Regions from separate parts of the Isachenkonia alkalipeptolytica genome, predicted to be linked through region 1. Evidence: predicted binding sites of a transcription regulator. Region 1 holds the regulator's gene; the other holds the start of a gene.

Evidence for each region. The regulator Rex, encoded in region 1, represses fermentation and respiration genes when NADH is low (regulators of the CRP and FNR family bind a similar motif). The targets are predictions, from matches to a motif close to ATTGTTAANNNNTTAACAAT.
Region 2: ISALK_RS10210 (flavocytochrome c) is a predicted target of Rex. The motif match lies at 1,932-1,951, and genes of this name have one in related genera.

What each region holds. Positions count from the first base shown of each region.
Region 1 covers NZ_SUMG01000002.1:356,099-364,957, forward strand. The annotation lists gene ISALK_RS03410 (Glu/Leu/Phe/Val family dehydrogenase) at 1-690, opposite strand, end outside; gene ISALK_RS03415 (Asp23/Gls24 family envelope stress response protein) at 797-1,612, opposite strand; gene fdxA (4Fe-4S ferredoxin) at 2,214-2,384, shown strand; gene ISALK_RS03425 (MarR family winged helix-turn-helix transcriptional regulator) at 2,503-2,991, opposite strand; gene ISALK_RS03430 (hypothetical protein) at 3,345-3,662, shown strand; gene ISALK_RS03435 (electron transfer flavoprotein subunit alpha) at 3,990-5,174, opposite strand; gene ISALK_RS03440 (electron transfer flavoprotein subunit beta/FixA family protein) at 5,187-5,975, opposite strand; gene ISALK_RS03445 (acyl-CoA dehydrogenase) at 5,993-7,132, opposite strand; gene ISALK_RS03450 (redox-sensing transcriptional repressor Rex) at 7,376-8,038, opposite strand; gene ISALK_RS03455 (ABC-F family ATP-binding cassette domain-containing protein) at 8,689-8,859, shown strand, end outside.
Region 2 covers NZ_SUMG01000012.1:66,481-75,339, reverse strand. The annotation lists gene ISALK_RS10210 (flavocytochrome c) at 1-1,703, opposite strand, end outside; gene ISALK_RS10205 (LuxR C-terminal-related transcriptional regulator) at 2,128-3,237, shown strand; gene hpfH ((2S)-3-sulfopropanediol dehydratase activating enzyme) at 3,468-4,418, shown strand; gene hpfG ((2S)-3-sulfopropanediol dehydratase) at 4,466-6,985, shown strand; gene hpfG ((2S)-3-sulfopropanediol dehydratase) at 7,080-8,859, shown strand, end outside.

The sequences.
Region 1 (8,859 bases):
GATGTATAGCGCTGCATAGGAACCTACGTTACCGAAACCTTGAACCGCAACTTTTGCCCCTTCTAAAGGAAGGTGCATTTTCTTCGCTGCCGCTCTTGCCATGATGGCAACTCCGTAACCGGTGGCTTCCGTTCTTCCTAGGGATCCGTAAAATTCTACAGGCTTTCCGGTAAATACTCCCGGTGCAAATTCTCCCGTTGCTCTTTCATATTCATCGGTCATCCATGCCATAACTTTTCCGGAAGTTCCAACATCCGGTGCAGGAATATCCACTTTTTCACCGATTACCGGTGCAATGGCTCTTGCATAACCTCGAGATAATCTTTCGTACTCTCCTTCAGATAGAGTTCTGTGGTCTACGATTACGCCACCTTTTCCTCCGCCGTAAGGAACGCCTACAACTCCACACTTAAAGGTCATCCAAGTGGATAGGGCTTTTACTTCGTCCATGTTTACATCCGGGTGAAATCTTAGTCCACCTTTATAAGGTCCTACTGCATTGTTGTGTTGTGATCGGTATCCGATAAATGTCTTAACGCTTCCGTCGTCCATTTTTACCGGAATCGCTACTTCTACTACTCTTTGCGGGTTTTTCAGGATTTCGTACACCGCTTCTTCCGTACCTAGTTTGTCACATGCTGATTTAACTTGTCGCTGGGCCATTAAAAAAGGATTGTTACCGTTCGCCATTAAAATACCCTCCTATAAAATTATTTTTTGGGTAAAAACTATTGGGTAAATGTAGAAAATTTCAACTCTCAAATGCATTATAACACTAGGAATTTAAAATGGCAACCTAATCTTCGGGGTTAATTAAATTTTTAACAAAAACATTAATTTTTACGATATTGAAGGAAGTCATGTACTCGATTTCCTCCCGGACCTGTTCCTGAACCCGTTCCGAAATGGCTCTTATGGGGTTTCCGAAAACGATGCTGATGGTAAAATCGATCACCAGACCATTGGGGGTGTTTTCCACCTCAATATTCCATACGTTTTTCACCCCGATGATTTTAAAGGAGGCAAAAAGGACCAGATCCCGAATTACCCGGTTGGAGATGCGGTAATCCCCCAGATAACTGAAGGTGGGCCGGACCACGGATTTTTCGCTGACCTTTTCTCCCTTGCCGAAGCGCCTTAGGACCCGCAGGGGGTTTAGGAAGTATCCGGAAAAATCCTCCTTGATCTGAAAGGTGGGCACGGGAATGATGTGCATTCCTTCCTGGGAGCGATGGGACTTGGCGCGCTGAATGTCCTCAGGGGAGGAAATTTCTTCAATAAAGACCTTCTGGTCGATCCCTCCCAGGTCCAGGTTCTCGGCAATCAGCTCCACCATCCGATCCGAGGTGCCGATGATCAGTAAGCTTTTCGGGGTTTTGATCCGTAAAATCTCCCGGATCTCCTTTCGGTGCTTCGGATCCAAAAACAGCGCCCGCTTTACCGCCGCCATTCTCGAGTCCTCCCGCTTCGCTGACCGTCCGCCGATCACCTTGTTTTCCCGGATCATCAGCCCGTCATCGATCACATACTCGATGCCCTTTTCCTGGGCAAGGTTCATCGCCTGATAACTCTTCCCCGTACCGCTGGATCCCACTAATGCATATACTTTCATGGTTTCACCCTGCTTTCTGTTATAATCGTTATTCCTATTATAACATAGAGGGGACAGGGAAATGACAGCGGGACGGAGTTTTTGTCATCCCGCTTATTAATCCCTTCTTGGGATGGGATTAGGATTGTAGGAGGGCATAGGGCGGGAGGGAGATGACAGCGGGACGGAGTTTTTGTCATCCCGCTTGTTAATCCCTTCTTGGGATGGGATTAGGATTGTAGAGTGCATAGGGCGGGAGGGAGATGACACCGGGACGGAGTTTTTGTCATCCCGCTTATTAATCCCTTCTTGGGATGGGATTAGGACTGTAGAGGTGCCTAGACGGCGAAGGGCAGAGGGCGGTGAAGGGATGTCGTTGTACGCAGGTTCCCTTAACGCTTACAGCGAAAATTGGGCCAGATAAAAGAGTGTCTAGGGCAGGGTGACAAACGACGGAGAGATGACAATTTCTCCGTCCCCCTGTCATCTTTGTATATAATGATTATCATTATATATATCCCGCTTCCCGGAATTTTTCTCTTTTTACGGTTGCCTTTGGCTTTTTTTACTTGTTATAATCAATCTGTAATCAACTTAACACATTAATAAGGAGGAAATTAAAATGGCTTATAGAATTGATGATTCATGTATCAACTGTGGCGCTTGTGAACCGGAATGTCCAGTAGGTGTAATCTCTGAGGGAGACGACATCTATGTAGTAGACGAAGAAGGCTGTATCGACTGTGGCGCCTGTGCTAACGTTTGTCCCGTAGACGCACCTAAAGAAGTTTAATTCAAACCCCGACATACTAAGCACTTATATACACCTTAGTTGAGCATAACGCCCATAAACGAAAAACCCCGCAGGTCCTTAGGACTGACCGGGGTTTTTTCAATTGCTTTATCCTATTTTATCGGGTCTCGGATTTATCTGAGACCTTCGCTTTTGGTTTTTTATCCTCGGGATACTTCCCTCGACTGAGAAGTTCCAACTTCACAAGGAATTTTAAGATGGTGATTTCCTCATTCACACTGAAATCATCCAGAATATTGGATACCAGCTGCCGCTCTTTTTCTTCCACCTCTTCGAATAGTCGCTGTCCCTGCTGGGTCAGCTTCAGTTCTGCGGACCTTTTATCGTCCGTAGCCGGGGTTTTTTCCACATACCCTTCCACCGTCAGTTTTTTCGTAATGGTTACTAAGGTGTTTCGGTCCAGCTCTAAGGTCTCCATCATCTCAAAAATCTTTTTCGCTCCGTTACGGCCCAACTCTCTTAGGACCAGGATTTCCGACAGACTCAACGGCAGACTTCCGTTTTTCCGGCTCTTTTTCTCCGATGCCACGATGTAGTGGATCAGCCGCTTCAGATATTCATTGATTTCACGATAATAGTTTCGCATCGAATCACCTATACCCTCGAATTTTCCAGCTTATCAATATTGCCGACCTATTGCAGGAATCCCTTCTAACCAAAGCCTCAAGACTTTGTACTCCGTCTTCCACTTTAATATACCCCTTTCGAGAATGATTGTCAATAATATCTCTCGCGGGTTTCCAGCTCCTTCACCTTCTAGATTTTCCCATAATCCCGTTTAGGTTTGATTACTTGTGGTATCAATTCATATATAAGGAGCTGTGGCAAATAACCTGTAATCCAACTACTAACAAGCGTTTTTTCCTTATAACTACAGTTCCCATAATCCGGGGTTATATAATGGTATATAACCGAATGAGTTAAGAAAGGAGCTTGTAAATGAAGAAGAAAGCCTTTGTTATTGTTTTAGTTCTCCTGATGGTGCTCGTAAGCAGCCTGGCCTTCGCAGGCGCTCTTGACAGTGAAGAGGGCATTTTATCGAATTCCGAAGAGGAAGTTTTGATTGCCGACAACGGTAACGACAATGGTAACGGTAACGACAACGGTAACGACGATATGGATGTGGAAATCGAGGTGGGAGAAAACGATGAAGAAGCCGGCCTGGGCAACATCCTGTTATATGTGATTATCGGTGCTGTTGTTATTGTGGTGATTGTAGCCATCGTTTCCATGACAAATTCCAGCAAAAAGGACTAAGATTAATTACTCAAAACAGCTTTCCATTTCGGCAAAATACCTTAATAACACAGCAGAATTCACAGTCAATAACCGGCCACCCCTAGTATTTCTATAACTGAAAAAAGGCGGAGGAATGCAGTCATTATTTTGACACCGCATCCCTTCGCCTTTATTTTTATCCTGTGATCCTTTATTTTAGCACATTCAGCTATATTCTAAACAAAAGCTTCGTCCAGTACTTGAAAGCCTCGGTTTCCTATTGTAAATATGATATTCTTTGTCCTTTCGGAACCTTACTTTCAAGCATGTACCGAATGCCTCCGTCCCCTTTGGTTTACTTTTGGTTTATTTCTCCAGGGCGTCGATGAGCTTGGGGAGAACTTCGTAGACGTCGCCGACGATGCCGATGTCTGCGATTTTGAAGATGGGGGCATCGGGGTTTTTGTTGATGGCTACGATGGTTTTGGCCCCCTGCATTCCGGCGATGTGCTGGATGGCACCGGAGATTCCGCAGGCGATGTAGAGCTCCGGTCGAACGGTTTTTCCCGTTTGGCCTACCTGGTGGTCGTGGTCGATCCACTCGGACTCCACCGCTGCACGGGAGGCGCCGACTACGCCGCCCAGTTTGTCCGCCAGGGTTTGAAGCAGTTCAAAGCCTTCGGGCTTTTCAAGACCCCGTCCTCCGGAGACGATGACTTCGCTATCTACAATGTTGACGCTGGCTTTGCCGGCCTTTACCACGTCAAGGATTTTGATCCGAATATCCTCTTCCGTAACGTCGTTTTTGAATTCAATCAGCTCTTGGTCTTCCCGTTTCCCGGATTTCTCAGCTCTTTCCATTACCCCCGGTCGTACCGTGGCCATTTGGGGCCGGTGCTTGGGACAGATGATCGTTGCCATGATGTTTCCGCCGAAGGCCGGTCTGGTTTGCATCAGACCCTTTTCTTCGGGATCGATCTCCAGTTTCGTACAATCCGCCGTCAGTCCCGTATCCACTCTTGCGGCAACTCTTGGGGCTAGGTCCCGGCCGATATGGGTGGCGCCGAAGAGGACAATTTCCGGCTTGTATTCCTCGACCATTTTCGATAATACTTTGGTGTATCCGTCGGTGGTGTACTGCTTTAAGTGCTCGCCTTCGGAGATATACACTTTATCCGCCCCGTAAGCAAAAAGTTCGTCGGTCAGGTCCCGTACGTCCTCCCCTAAAAGAACGGCGCTAAGCTCACAGCCTACTTCTTCCGCCAGTCTTCTGCCTTCACCGAGAAGCTCCGCGGCCACATCCATCAGCTGGCCGTCCCGCTGCTCCGCAAATACCCATACGTCTTTATACTGGGTAATATCCATTTGTTTCATTTGCGACTCTTCCTTAATAATCGCTCCGAAATTACAGGCGTCCACACAGGCGCCGCAGTTGGTACAGTTGTCATTCATCACCGCTTTGCTATCTATCATATCGATTGCGTCAAAAGGACAGGCCCCCACACATAGTGTACAGCCCACACATTCGTCTTGTAATATTTTAATACCCATGATGATCCCTCCTTATATCAGATTTTTTTCTTGTAGTTTTTGCACGAGACTTCCCACTTTTTCATCCGTGGTTCCCTCCAGCATTTCCCCTGCACCTTTTTGTTCCGGTGTAAAGGAACGCTTTACCTGGGTGGGGGATCCGTCAAGACCGATGTCCGTAGAAGGAATGTCTAAGTCCTCGTAGGTCCAAACCTTGATGCAGTCCTCCCGATAGGCTCGCATGATTCCGGGAATGGAAGGATATCTTGCTTCGTTTAACTCTTTGATGGTGGTCAAAAGGATCGGGCTTTGTCCCTCGATTACTTCGTAGCCGTCCTCTAGGGCCCGGTGTACCCGAATCTTTCCCTCTTCCAGATAGAACTTTTCTACATAGCTTACCTGGGGGATGCCCAGTCGCTCCCCGATTTGCGGTCCTACTTGGGCGGTGTCTCCGTCGATGGCCTGCCGTCCGCAGAAGATGATATCGTATCGTCCGATTTTCTCAATGGCCTTGGCTAAGGTATTGGATGTTGCCCAGGTATCCGCTCCGGAAAAAGCCCGGTCGGACAGAAGGATTCCTTCGTCAGCGCCCATGGCCACTCCTTCAATCAGCACTTCCTCCGCTTGGGGGGGACCCATGGTCATAACCGTAATGTGGGTGTCGGGATGTTGGTCCTTTACCCGGAGTGCCTCCTCTAAGGCGGCTTTATCGTCGGGGTTTAGAATGCTTGGCACTCCTTCCCGTATTAATGTCCCCTTTACAGGATCAATTTTTACTTCATTGGTATCCGGTACTTGTTTTATACATACAATGATCTTCAATGTCAGTCCCTCCTTTTTTATCGTAAAATGTCTGCTGCCACTACCATCTTTTGAACCTCGGAGGTTCCTTCATAGATTTCGGTAATTTTCGCATCTCGCATCATTCGTTCAATGGGGTAGTCGGATGTGTATCCGTATCCACCGTGAAGCTGTACGGCTTTGGTGGTCACTTCCATGGCGGTTTCCGAAGCGTATAGTTTGGCCATGGCCGCCAGTTTTCCATAAGGCTTGCCTTCGGCTTTTGCTGCCGCCGCTTGGTATACCATGAGTTTCGCTGCTTGAATCTGGGTTTCCATATCCGCCATCATAAACTGCAGTCCCTGGAACTTTCCGATGGGCCGGTTAAACTGCTCCCGCTCTTTGACGTACTGCACGGTTTTTTCCATGGCGCCTTCCGCAATGCCTAAGGCCTGGGCCGCAATTCCGATACGTCCTCCGTCTAAGGTTTGCATGGCAATTTTAAAGCCCTTGCCTTCTTTCCCTAACAGATTTTCCTTGGGAATCATCATATTCTTAAAGACCAGCTCCGTGGTGGCGGAACCCTTGATGCCCAGTTTCTTTTCTTTCTTTCCGATGGTGAATCCCGGAGTGTCGCTTTCCACGATGAAGGCGGTAATGCCTTTCAGCCCTTTGGAAGGCTCGGTCATGGCAAAGATGATATAGGTGTCCGCTTCCCCTCCATTGGTGATAAAGATTTTACTGCCGTTAATTCGGTAGTGATCCCCTTCTAAGACCGCCACGGTTTGTTGGCTGGCAGCGTCGGTTCCCGCATTGGGCTCCGTCAGTCCGAAGGCGCCGAGTTTTTCTCCCGAAGCCATGGGCTTTAGATACTTCTCCTTTTGGGCCTCGGTACCGAATTTCAGGATCGGCCAGCAACCCAGGGAACTGTGGGCGGATAGAATAACTCCCGTGGTGGCGCAGGCCTTTGATAATTCTTCCACCGCAAGGGCGTAGGCTAATTCATCGGCACCGGCACCGCCGTATTCTCTAGGCACTGCAATCCCCATCATGCCAAAGCGCTTCATTTTCTCCACGGTTTCACTGGGGAACCGTTCGTTCTCATCCACCTCCGCCGCAATGGGCTCCACTTCATTCTTGGTGAAACTGGCAAAGGTTTTTTGTATCATTTTGTGCTCTTTTGATAGATTAAAATTCACTTTGATCCCTCCTTGTTTTGTTCTATGGTTATTATATCCTATAGATTGTTAAAATACTATCAATAATCCTTAAAATTTTTTACTGTCTTTTTTTGGTCAAATTGTTCAGTATGTGGACACAACAAAAGAGACCGCACCTTTTTACCGGCGCCGCCTCTTTTTTCGTTTTAATCCGCTATTAATCCGCTGCTGAGCCGCTACTGAGCCGCTACTGAGCCGCTGCAGTATTACCTTCTTAGGGTCTTATTTTTCCTGATCTTCCAATGCTTTCAGCATTTCCTTCTCTTTGATCAGATAAGACATGATAAACAGACTCTCGTTTAAGTGGACATCTTCCACCACCACATCCTCCGGCACTTTAAGATCCACCGGGGCAAAGTTCCAAATGGCCTTTATTCCCGCTTCCACCAGTTCATCCGCCACACTTTGGGCCACTTCCTTAGGGGTTGTGATCACGCCGATTTCTACATCATTTTCCTTAATATACCCGTGAAGTTCTTTGTTGTCATACACCGGGGTTCCCCGGATTTGCAGCCCGATCAGGTTCGGATTGATATCGAACATGGCAAGAATTTTAAATCCGTGTTTTTCAAAGTTGGTATGATTTGCGATGGCCTGGCCTAAGTTACCAACCCCTACCACGACGGCTTTGTAGTCCTTGGTCAGTCCTAAAATCTTTTGAATTTCATTGTGTAGTTCTTCCACGTTGTATCCGTAGCCCTGCTGGCCAAATCCACCAAAATTGTTAAGATCCTGACGAATTTGCGAGGCGGTAAATCCTAGAATTCCACTGAGTTCCTTGGAAGAGATTCGATAAATTTCCCTTTCCAATAGATCCCCTAAGCATCGGTTATACTTCGGCAGCCTTCGAATTACGGCCATGGAAATGTTTCGGTTTTTCGGCATGATTACCACTCCTATTTCTAATTATTTATAAGCTGATTGTAAGATTCTGAAAAAAGGAAAGCCCCTCTTTCTTGCAAAGCTATCCTGTTATTGTTAAAATTATTTGTTATAATAGAATAGTACTAGAATATTGCTAAAAAATCAACGTTTAAATCGAAATTACAGGGATTATTTTCGAATTTTTAGGAAATCGAAGGATTTTTTGTATCCTTGAATAAGAATATATTCATTTAGTGGTGTTTTACCCGGGTTCTGCTAGAAATTCCGTTGGCTTTTGCTAGAAGTTTCGCTGTGCTTTTGCTAGGAACTACGGGGAAATTATCCTTTGGCGAAATCAATATTGAACAGCGAAAATCATATTCAATAGCACTGTAGTAATGAAGAGTAAGAGACACATTAAATTGCAAGTGTGGTACTGAGCAGCAAAAGCAATAGTGAACAGCAAAAGCAATACTGAACAGCAAAAGCAATACTGAACAGCAAAAGCAATACTGAACAGCAAAAGCAATACTGAACAGCAAAAGCAATACTGAACAGCAAAAGCAATACTGAACAGCAAAAGCAATAGCAAATAACAACAGTAGTATTTTACAGCAAGGGCCATACTAAACAGCCTATATGCGAATAATAGATAGAGGGAGCGAACTTTAATGATAGCATTATCCTGCAGCAAGATCTCTAAGAGCTTCGGCATCGATGAGATTTTACACGATATTTCATTTACCATCAATCACGGGGAAAAGGTGGGGCTGATCGGCCTTAACGGCACGGGAAAGTCCACCCTGTTTCGGATTTTAACCGGGGAGATCAACGCCGACGGC
Region 2 (8,859 bases), on a different contig from region 1:
CATTGAGGTACGGCATAATAGGGTCCTTCATCGATAGAAAGCATACTTCCCGTATCAATTTGCTTTCCAAATTCAGGATCCTCTCCATCGGCAACATAAGAATTATGGTCAAGGATGGTTTCATTCAATGATTCACCGGGCATTGACACACTTTCTCCCTGATACTCATGATCATTGATCATATCCGCTAATTCTTCCAGGCTATCCGCCTTAAAAACTCGATCGGAATCGATCATCTCATTTAACTGAGATTCTTCAATAAATCCGCCTTTTTCAACAATTTCCTGGCCGAAAATGGCGAAGGTTGGAAATCCTCCGCTTTCTTGGGCTGCTCGAGCACATACGTCTCGTCGCCCCCCTTCATTCACGTAACGATTACCCTCTACATCAACGTACACTACGCCGGAACTGGGTCCGCTAAAGGGAATTAGGGCGGCGGCGTCAAGTCTACCGTTTTCCGGGTTGGAAAATGGATACAGTTGAATATAGGACATATGCTTTGTACCGGCGCCAATGGCCTGGGCGATAGTAATTCCTTCACCGGTGGCACCAACATGATTACTGGTCAGGTCATCTTCGCTGAGAGTTGGAACATGGGTTGAGCGCATTTCTTCATTTCCGCTGAATCCTCCGGTGGTAAGCACCACTCCGTTTTCAGCTTTAATATTTTTCATGCCGTCGTTGGTTTCAACTCTGATACCGACAACCCGCTGTTCTTCGGTATTATCTCGATAAATCTGAACCATCTTGGTATTTAGCATAACTTCCGTAGAGGTTTCATCCAGCATCTTTCGTTGAACCGAAACGATATCCGCTCCTATTCCATTGATGGTTGTATAGGTTCGGTAACCATAGTGGCCTCCCGGTCGAGTGATGGACTCTCGGACTTCCAGCCCATTTTCCAACATCATATCCAGAAAAACCGGAGCCCCATAAACAAAGTTCTCTACAAGCTTTTCATCACTAAAGTTATCGCCACCTTCTAAGGTGTCTTCGATATGCTGCTCTGCTGAATCCGGTTCCAGATTAAGCTTATCATACAAATCATCGGCAATACGGCTGGTATGGGAGGCGTACACCCCTCCATTAATTTGAGAGTTTCCGCCAAGTGCGGGCATCTTATCAATTAGAAGGGTCTCCGCTCCTGAAGTTGAAGCATTTTCAGCCGCCGCCAGTCCGGCAAAACCACCACCGACGACCACTACGTCATAGGTATCATCCCAGGATTCCGGAATTTCCCCGGAACTCAGGGCGACAGGATCACTTGATTCTTCTTCGGCTACATCCCCGGATTCCGCTGCCTTAAATTCATCAACAACGCCTCCGGCCTCTTCAATGGCATTCGTAACTGCGGTGATTACGCCATTACTGGTCTCGGTAGCCCCGGACACCGCATCGATGCTTACGCTTTGTTTTTCAACAATTTCCTTTGGAATCTCTTCCAATGCCGCATCGGAAACTCCTTCGGTTTCGTCATGCTGTATGATTTCAATGGATTCCACGGCGGTTTCACTTAAGGTAACCTCCACCGTCATGGGTTTGTAACCGTCAACTTCCATCAGGTACTCTCCTTCGGTCATCGGTGTTATTTCCGATGATTCTTCCGAAGCTTCCCCTCCGTCGGCCTCATCGCCACAGGCTGCTAGAGAAAATACCATCCCCAGAATCAGTAGCAAGATCATTGTTTTTTTAAAATTTTTCATTTGATTTCGACCTCCTTATGTCTTCTTTTTTACCGTAACGATGCTCTTACAGGGTAACTGAACTGTAATTATTTCAAACTGTTTCTTACCACCTCCCAGGACGTTAGAATATTAACGATTATGAATATAGACTCTTGAAACGGTGATAAAAGTACACATTCCATAACCGAAATAATAGTTTGTCATCAAACTAAATAACCAATAAAAATATACAACAAAAAATGGTTTGCTGTCAAACTATTATCAAAAAATCTTTATCAAAAAAAATGCCTGTAGTAAATATCAACTCTCAAGCCCCTTTCATAGACAAAATGAAAATTAATTGATAAGATATTAATAATTGGAGTGGATGCTGTAATTGAAGGCAATGTAATAATCTTGACTATTGATGTCGGTTTAAAAAAATTTAACCAAGGAGGACAATATGAGACAGGAAAAAGTTAATAACATGGATTTTTTTTCGGAAATGTCCGAACATCAAATTTCATCGTCGGAATTTTTTAGTTATGTTCTACTGGACTCCTTAGGTAGAAATTTTGGTCTTACAAATGTGGTGATTGCTTACTTTGATACAAACGGGGAATTTTTATCCTGGATCAATAGCGAAGGTCTTTTAGTCGATGGAAAAGAACATCCTTACCGATCTTATTTCAAAAATGATCAGATCAGAGATAAAATTTACAAGGAGGCGGTGAGTGATGATTTGACCTATTTTAATGTGAACCCGCGACTGTATAAATCCACGGATTTGATCGAACCCGGGAACTACGACCAATCCCCCTATGTGGCCTTTATTGAAGAAAATTTTCAAGCCCATTATAGTATGTCACTGGCCTTTGGTATTAATGCCTACATTCAGGTTGTTTTTCTTAAATCTTCGGAAGAAGGGGATTTTACGGATCAAGAAGCGGACCTTCTCGAAAAAATCTATGTTTATATAGCCAATTCTTACAAAAACTTCAAGAAGCACGAACAGGCGAAAATTGTCTTGAATATTCAAAATGAGATCATTGCATCCGGTGAAAAAGCTTATTTGATAACCGATAAATTTATGAATGTAATGAGTTACAATGAGAATGCCATTGAATGTCTAAAAGAGGTATACGGCCCCTGGGTTGTGGAACAGATCAAAAGTACAAAATCCTGCACCTGGCTCCCTTTTTTGCTGGGAGATGAGGATGATAAGCTTGGAAAAGAAGGGGTTCAAATTCGTGAAATTAAAGGTTATATTTTCAGAATATATATTCATGATCAAGGGTACTCCAATGGAATTATTGATCGTTATCGCTGGATTACGATTTCGGGAAAAACGAAAGAAAAGCTTAAGAGAAATCCCAAGAAGATACGGATTCTGACCCCGGCGGAACAGCGAGTTGCGGAGCTGATGTACGATGGACTGACGTATAAGGCCATTGCCGAAGAACTTGTGGTTAGCTACCACACCGTAAAAAAACATGTACAAAATATCTATACGAAATGTGGCGTAAACAGTCGTTTTGAACTGTACAAATTATTAGAGGATAAAAAAGAATAAGAACGGAGTTTCCAAAAAAGCGTCTCGAAGAAGTCTTCGAGACGCTTTTTTTATACACCAAAATCAAAATGTAAAATAGGGAACATTCCCTATATGAAATAACGCGGATTCCTGATTGTGTTAAATAATTAACCAAGATATACTGACCATGTTAAACAATTAGCAAGATTCATAAAGTGTCTACCGTGCTTTATATCATGATGAAAATTGAAGTAGGGGGTGAGTGAAAAATGTTACAAAAAGGAATAATTACGAATGTCCAGCGATTTACAATCCATGATGGTCCGGGGATGCGTACAGAACTGTTTTTGAAAGGATGTCCCCTGAAATGTGAGTGGTGCAGCAACCCTGAAAGTTTAAAGCCTTACATAGAGCCGGGGGTATATGAGTCGAAGTGCATTTCGTATGAAAAATGCGGCTTATGTGTAGAGGCTTGTCCCGAGGAGGGGGTATTGAGTTTTAACGAGGGAAAACTCACTTCCATTGATCGAAGGAAATGTACCGGTTGTCTCGCCTGTTATGATGCTTGTCCTTCCGATGCCATTAAGCAATGGGGGAAAATAAAGACTGTGGAAGAGTGCATGGTAGAGATCCGAAAAGATAAAGGATATTATGACCGTTCCGGCGGCGGGGTTACCGTTTCCGGGGGAGAGCCTCTGGTTCAAAGTGACTTTGTGGCGGCCTTGTTTAAGGCTTGTAAAGAAGAGGGGATTCATACCTGTTTGGAGTCATCCTTTCACGGCGATTGGAAAGAAATCCAAAAGATTTTGCCTTATACGGATCTCATTATTTCAGACATTAAGCACATGGATAGGCAAATTCATGAAAAACACACTGGGGTAGGGAACGAAATAATATTAAAAAACCTTCAGAGGATTGCAGGCACCGATCGGGAAATCATTTTGAGAATACCCGTTATTCCGGAGGTGAATGATGATAAAGCCAATATCAAAGCCACGGCGGACTTTATTCTCAATGATCTCGACGGCAAGGTGAGAACTTTACAACTTTTAAGCTTTATGCGTCTGGGAGAAGAAAAATACCAATCCTTGGGAATGCCCTATGGAATGGATCATGTAAAGCTTGACCGGGAATCCTTTCAAAAGAAGGTTGGGGAGATTGCAGCATACTTTAACCATCGGGGGATTCATTGCCAGGTAGGAACAAAGGAAAAACAGTAACAGCAAGTATATCAATTGGCGGCATAAATATAAACGGAGGTGTTGTAATGAATATGAATCGTAGGAAAGCAGAAGGAACCCAGCCTTATGATCAGACCTATAGTCTGGGTTATCAAGTAAATCATGAAGACTGGTCTCCATTTCCCAGGGTGAACTATCTGAGACAAAAGTTTCTGGACCGGCCTTATGAAATTGATGTGGAACGACTAAGACTGGTGACCGAGGCTTATAAAAAACATGAGGGAGCACCGAGAAAGCTTCAATGCGCCTATGCTTTTGAGAATGTATTACTTAACACAACCTTACACATCTATGAACAGGACATTATCCTTGGAGAAATTGCAGCACCGGCGAAAGCTTCACCGATCTATCCCGAGTTTTCCGTAAACTGGATCATTGATGAAATTCTACATTCCCCCTTTGAGGAGCGGGCCAATGACCAATTTTATATCAGAAATGATGAAGAACGAGAAGAAATTGTAGAGCTTTGTCGGTATTGGCAGGGAAGAACTGTTGAAGATCATGTGAATTCCAGATTAGAAGAGGATCAAATGAAAGGCTCTCAAATGGGGAAAAAGATTTTTCAAACCAATCTTCACCATTATGCAGGGGTGGGCCATTTATCCATAGATTACAAAAAACTGATGAAAATCGGCTACACCGGCTTGATTGAAATCGCAACAAGAAATTTGAATAACCTGGATAAAAAAGATCCGGACTATGGAGAAAAACGGGATTTCTATCAAGCGATGATCATTATGCACGAAGCGGCGAAAAAGTATATCGGCCGCTATGGAAAGCTGGCGGAGAGTCTGGCTGAAAAGGAAGAGGATCCTAAAAGAAAAAAAGAACTGAACACCATGGCTTTGAACTGTTATCAAATCGCCGGAGGGGTTCCAAAGACTTTTTGGCAGGCATTACAACTCTTTAATTTTGCAACGACCTTAATCCAGGTGGAGAGTAACGGACATTCCATCTCTTATGGCCGGATGGACCAGTGGCTATCTCCTTATTATGAGGCGGATATGCAAAAAGGTACCTTGACGAAGGCGTTTGCTTTAGAACTTTTGGAAGTGGAGTTCGTTAAGATGAACAATCCTACAAAATTAAAGGATAAAGGAACGGTACTGGTGCGAAACGGTCGCGGTTTCGGCGGGGAAAGTTTGACCATCGGCGGTGTGGATCAACAGGGCAAGGATGCAACAAATGATCTGACTATGCTGATATTGGAAGGTTCCGCTCATACCCGTATGATGAATCCCTGGGTTTGCGTACGGATGCATGAGGATACACCGGAGGAACTGAAGATCAAAACCGTGGAGTGTATCCGTGCAGGGTATGGTCATCCCAAGATCTTTAATGACGGTCCCACGATTAAAGCCATGCAGCGTAAAGGCATGACCCTTGAAGAGGCCAGAGACTATGTGGTGGTAGGCTGTGTAGAACCCAGTCTTCCGGGCAAAGAATACGGTTGGCATGATGCGGCTTATGTTAATACTCCGAAGATGATGGAGATGGTTATCAACGGCGGAAGATGTCTTGATTGCGGTCCCCATTGTGCACGATGGGAAGTATGTGGAGGACAGGACAAAAGCATCGGACCGAATACCGGAAGTCTGGAAACCTATCAGAGTTTTGATGAGGTCCTAAACAGCGTGGATCAACAATTTGATTATTGGTGCGACCAGATGAGCAGCAGTCTGAATATCATCGACCGGGCCCATCGGTCACTGAAACCGGTTCCCTACGTATCCGCCTTCTTTGAAGAATGTTTAGCCTCCGGCAAGGATTTATCCGAAGGAGGGGCAAAATATAACGGTGTTGGACCCCAGGCCAGCGGCATCGCAACTTGTGCCGATACCTTAGCGACGATCAAGCAGTTAATGTTTGATGAAAAGCGAAAGACCGGTGGGGAGATTCTTCAAGCGGTAAAGGACAACTGGGCGGGGCACGAGCAAATTTATGCCCTGGTGAACAGTTCTAAGGTACATCACTATGGCAATGACGACGACTATGCCGATGAACTTTTTAAATACATGTTCGAGTGTTACTGCAGAAATATCAACGGAAGGAAAAACATCAGGGGAGGAGAGTTCAGCCCCGGAGTATATTCCGTAAATGCAAATGTCGCCATGGGCTTAAGCACCAATGCGACCCCCGATGGCCGAAAGGCGGGAGAGCCGATCTCCGATAATATGGGTCCGGTTCATACCGATGGTGGATCTCACGATATCGCAGGACCCACGGCATTGGTGAATTCCCTGACGAAAGTGGATCACAGTTTGGCCACCAATGGAACCCTGATGAACCTTCGATTCCCGGAGGAAGCCGTTGCCGGAGAAGAAGGTCGGGATAATTTGGCAAGCTTTATTGATGAGTACCTGGCGAAACAGGCCATGCATGTCCAGTTTAATATTATGAGTGCGGAAACCATGAAAGCGGCCCAGAAAAAACCGGAGGACTACAAAGATATGCTTGTGCGGGTTGCAGGATATAGTGCCTATTTTGTCGAACTTGGAAAACCCTTACAGAAAGATTTGATTCAGCGTACAGAGCTTCATTTTTAATAATCTGTTCCAGGGTGGCGGATAATTGTCCAATGTCCTCCACCCAATTACACACCCGCCTTACAGCAGACTATTTACTATTGGAGGTGTTTAAATGAGTATTCAATCTGTAAATGCATCGGGAACAGAACCTTTTGATCATACCTATGGTCTGGGCTATCAGGTCAATCATGAAGATTGGTCCCCTTTTCCCCGCGTCAACCATCTTAGACAAAAGTTTTTGCAAAGACCCTATGAGATTGATGTGGAAAGACTAAGGCTGGCTACCGAGGCATACAAAAAACATGAAGGGGTGTCCCAAAAGCTTCGATGCGCCTATGCCTTTGAAAATATCCTTCTAAATACAACGCTTCATATTTATGATGAGGACTTGATTTTGGGAGAAATTGCAGCACCGGCAAAGGCATCCCCCATCTATCCCGAGTTTTCTGTAGGCTGGATCATTGACGAAATTCTCCATTTCCCCTTTGAAGAACGGGAAAATGATCAGTTTTATATAAGAAACGAAAAAGACCGAAAAGAAATTTTAGAACTTTGCCGTTATTGGCAGGGAGAGACCGTTGAAGATCTTATTAATTCAAGAATGACCTACGATCAACGGAAAGGGTCCCAGGCCGGTGAGAAAGTATTCGTAACGAACGACTACCATTTTGCAGGAGTAGGACACCTGGCGGTGGATTATGAAAAGCTTATGAAAATAGGCTATAACGGTTTGATTGAAAAGGCGAGAAAAGCTTTTGAAGCATTGAAGAAAGAGGATCCGGAATATGATGAAAAGAAAGACTTCTTACAAGCCATGATCATTATGCTTGAGGCTTCAAAAAAGTATATTGCCCGTTACGGACAGCTGGCTGAGAAGCATGCCGCAAGGGAAAGAGATTATAAGCGAAGGCATGAACTTGAAACCATGGCAAAGAACTGCTATCAGATAGCAGGGGCACCGCCGAAAACCTTTTGGCAGGCGATGCAGCTATTTAACTTTGCAACCACCTTAATCCAGATTGAGAGTAATGGCCATTCTATTTCCTATGGTCGGATGGATCAGTGGCTGTATCCTTTTTATAACGCGGATAGACAAAAAGGAATACTGACAAAGGAATTTGCCCTTGAGCTTATTGAGGTTGAATATGTCAAGATGAATAATCCGACGAAGCTGAAGGATAAAAGTACGGTGGTTGTACGGAATGGTCGAGGCTTCGGTGGAGAAAGTCTCACCATTGGCGGAGTGGACCCTCGAGGTAAGGACGCCACGAATGATTTAACCATGATGATGTTGGAGGCGTCCGCACATACAAGAATGATGAACCCCTGGTTATGTGTACGCATGCATGATCAAACGCCCAGGGAACTAAAGATTAAGACGGTTGAGTGCATTCGTGCTGGATTCGGGCATCCGAAAGTATTCAATGACGGACCGGCCATTGAGGCGATGCGAAAGAAAGGGATGAGCCTTGAAGAAGCAAGAGATTATGCGGTAGTAGGTTGTGTAGAACCGAGTCTTCCCGGAAAAGAGTTCGGTTGGCATGGAGCCGGGTACGTGAATGCAGCGAAGGTATTGGAATTAGTAATCAATGGAGGGTCCTGCCTAAACAGTGAAGAGGCAATCGGTCCTGATACCGGAAGTCTCAAGACCTACCAGGAGTTTGACCAGGTGCTGAAAAGCATGGATCAGCAATTCCGTTATTGGTGTACTCAAATTCGCGGCAGCCTGGATGTCATTGATCATGCCCATAGAGCGCGTAAGCCGGTGCCCTATGTTTCCGCACTGTTTGAGGATTGTATAGAATCCGGGAAGGATCTTACGGAAGGCGGAGCCAAGTACAATGGTACCGGACCCCAGGTTGCGGGGATTGCCACGTGTGCTGATAGTTTGG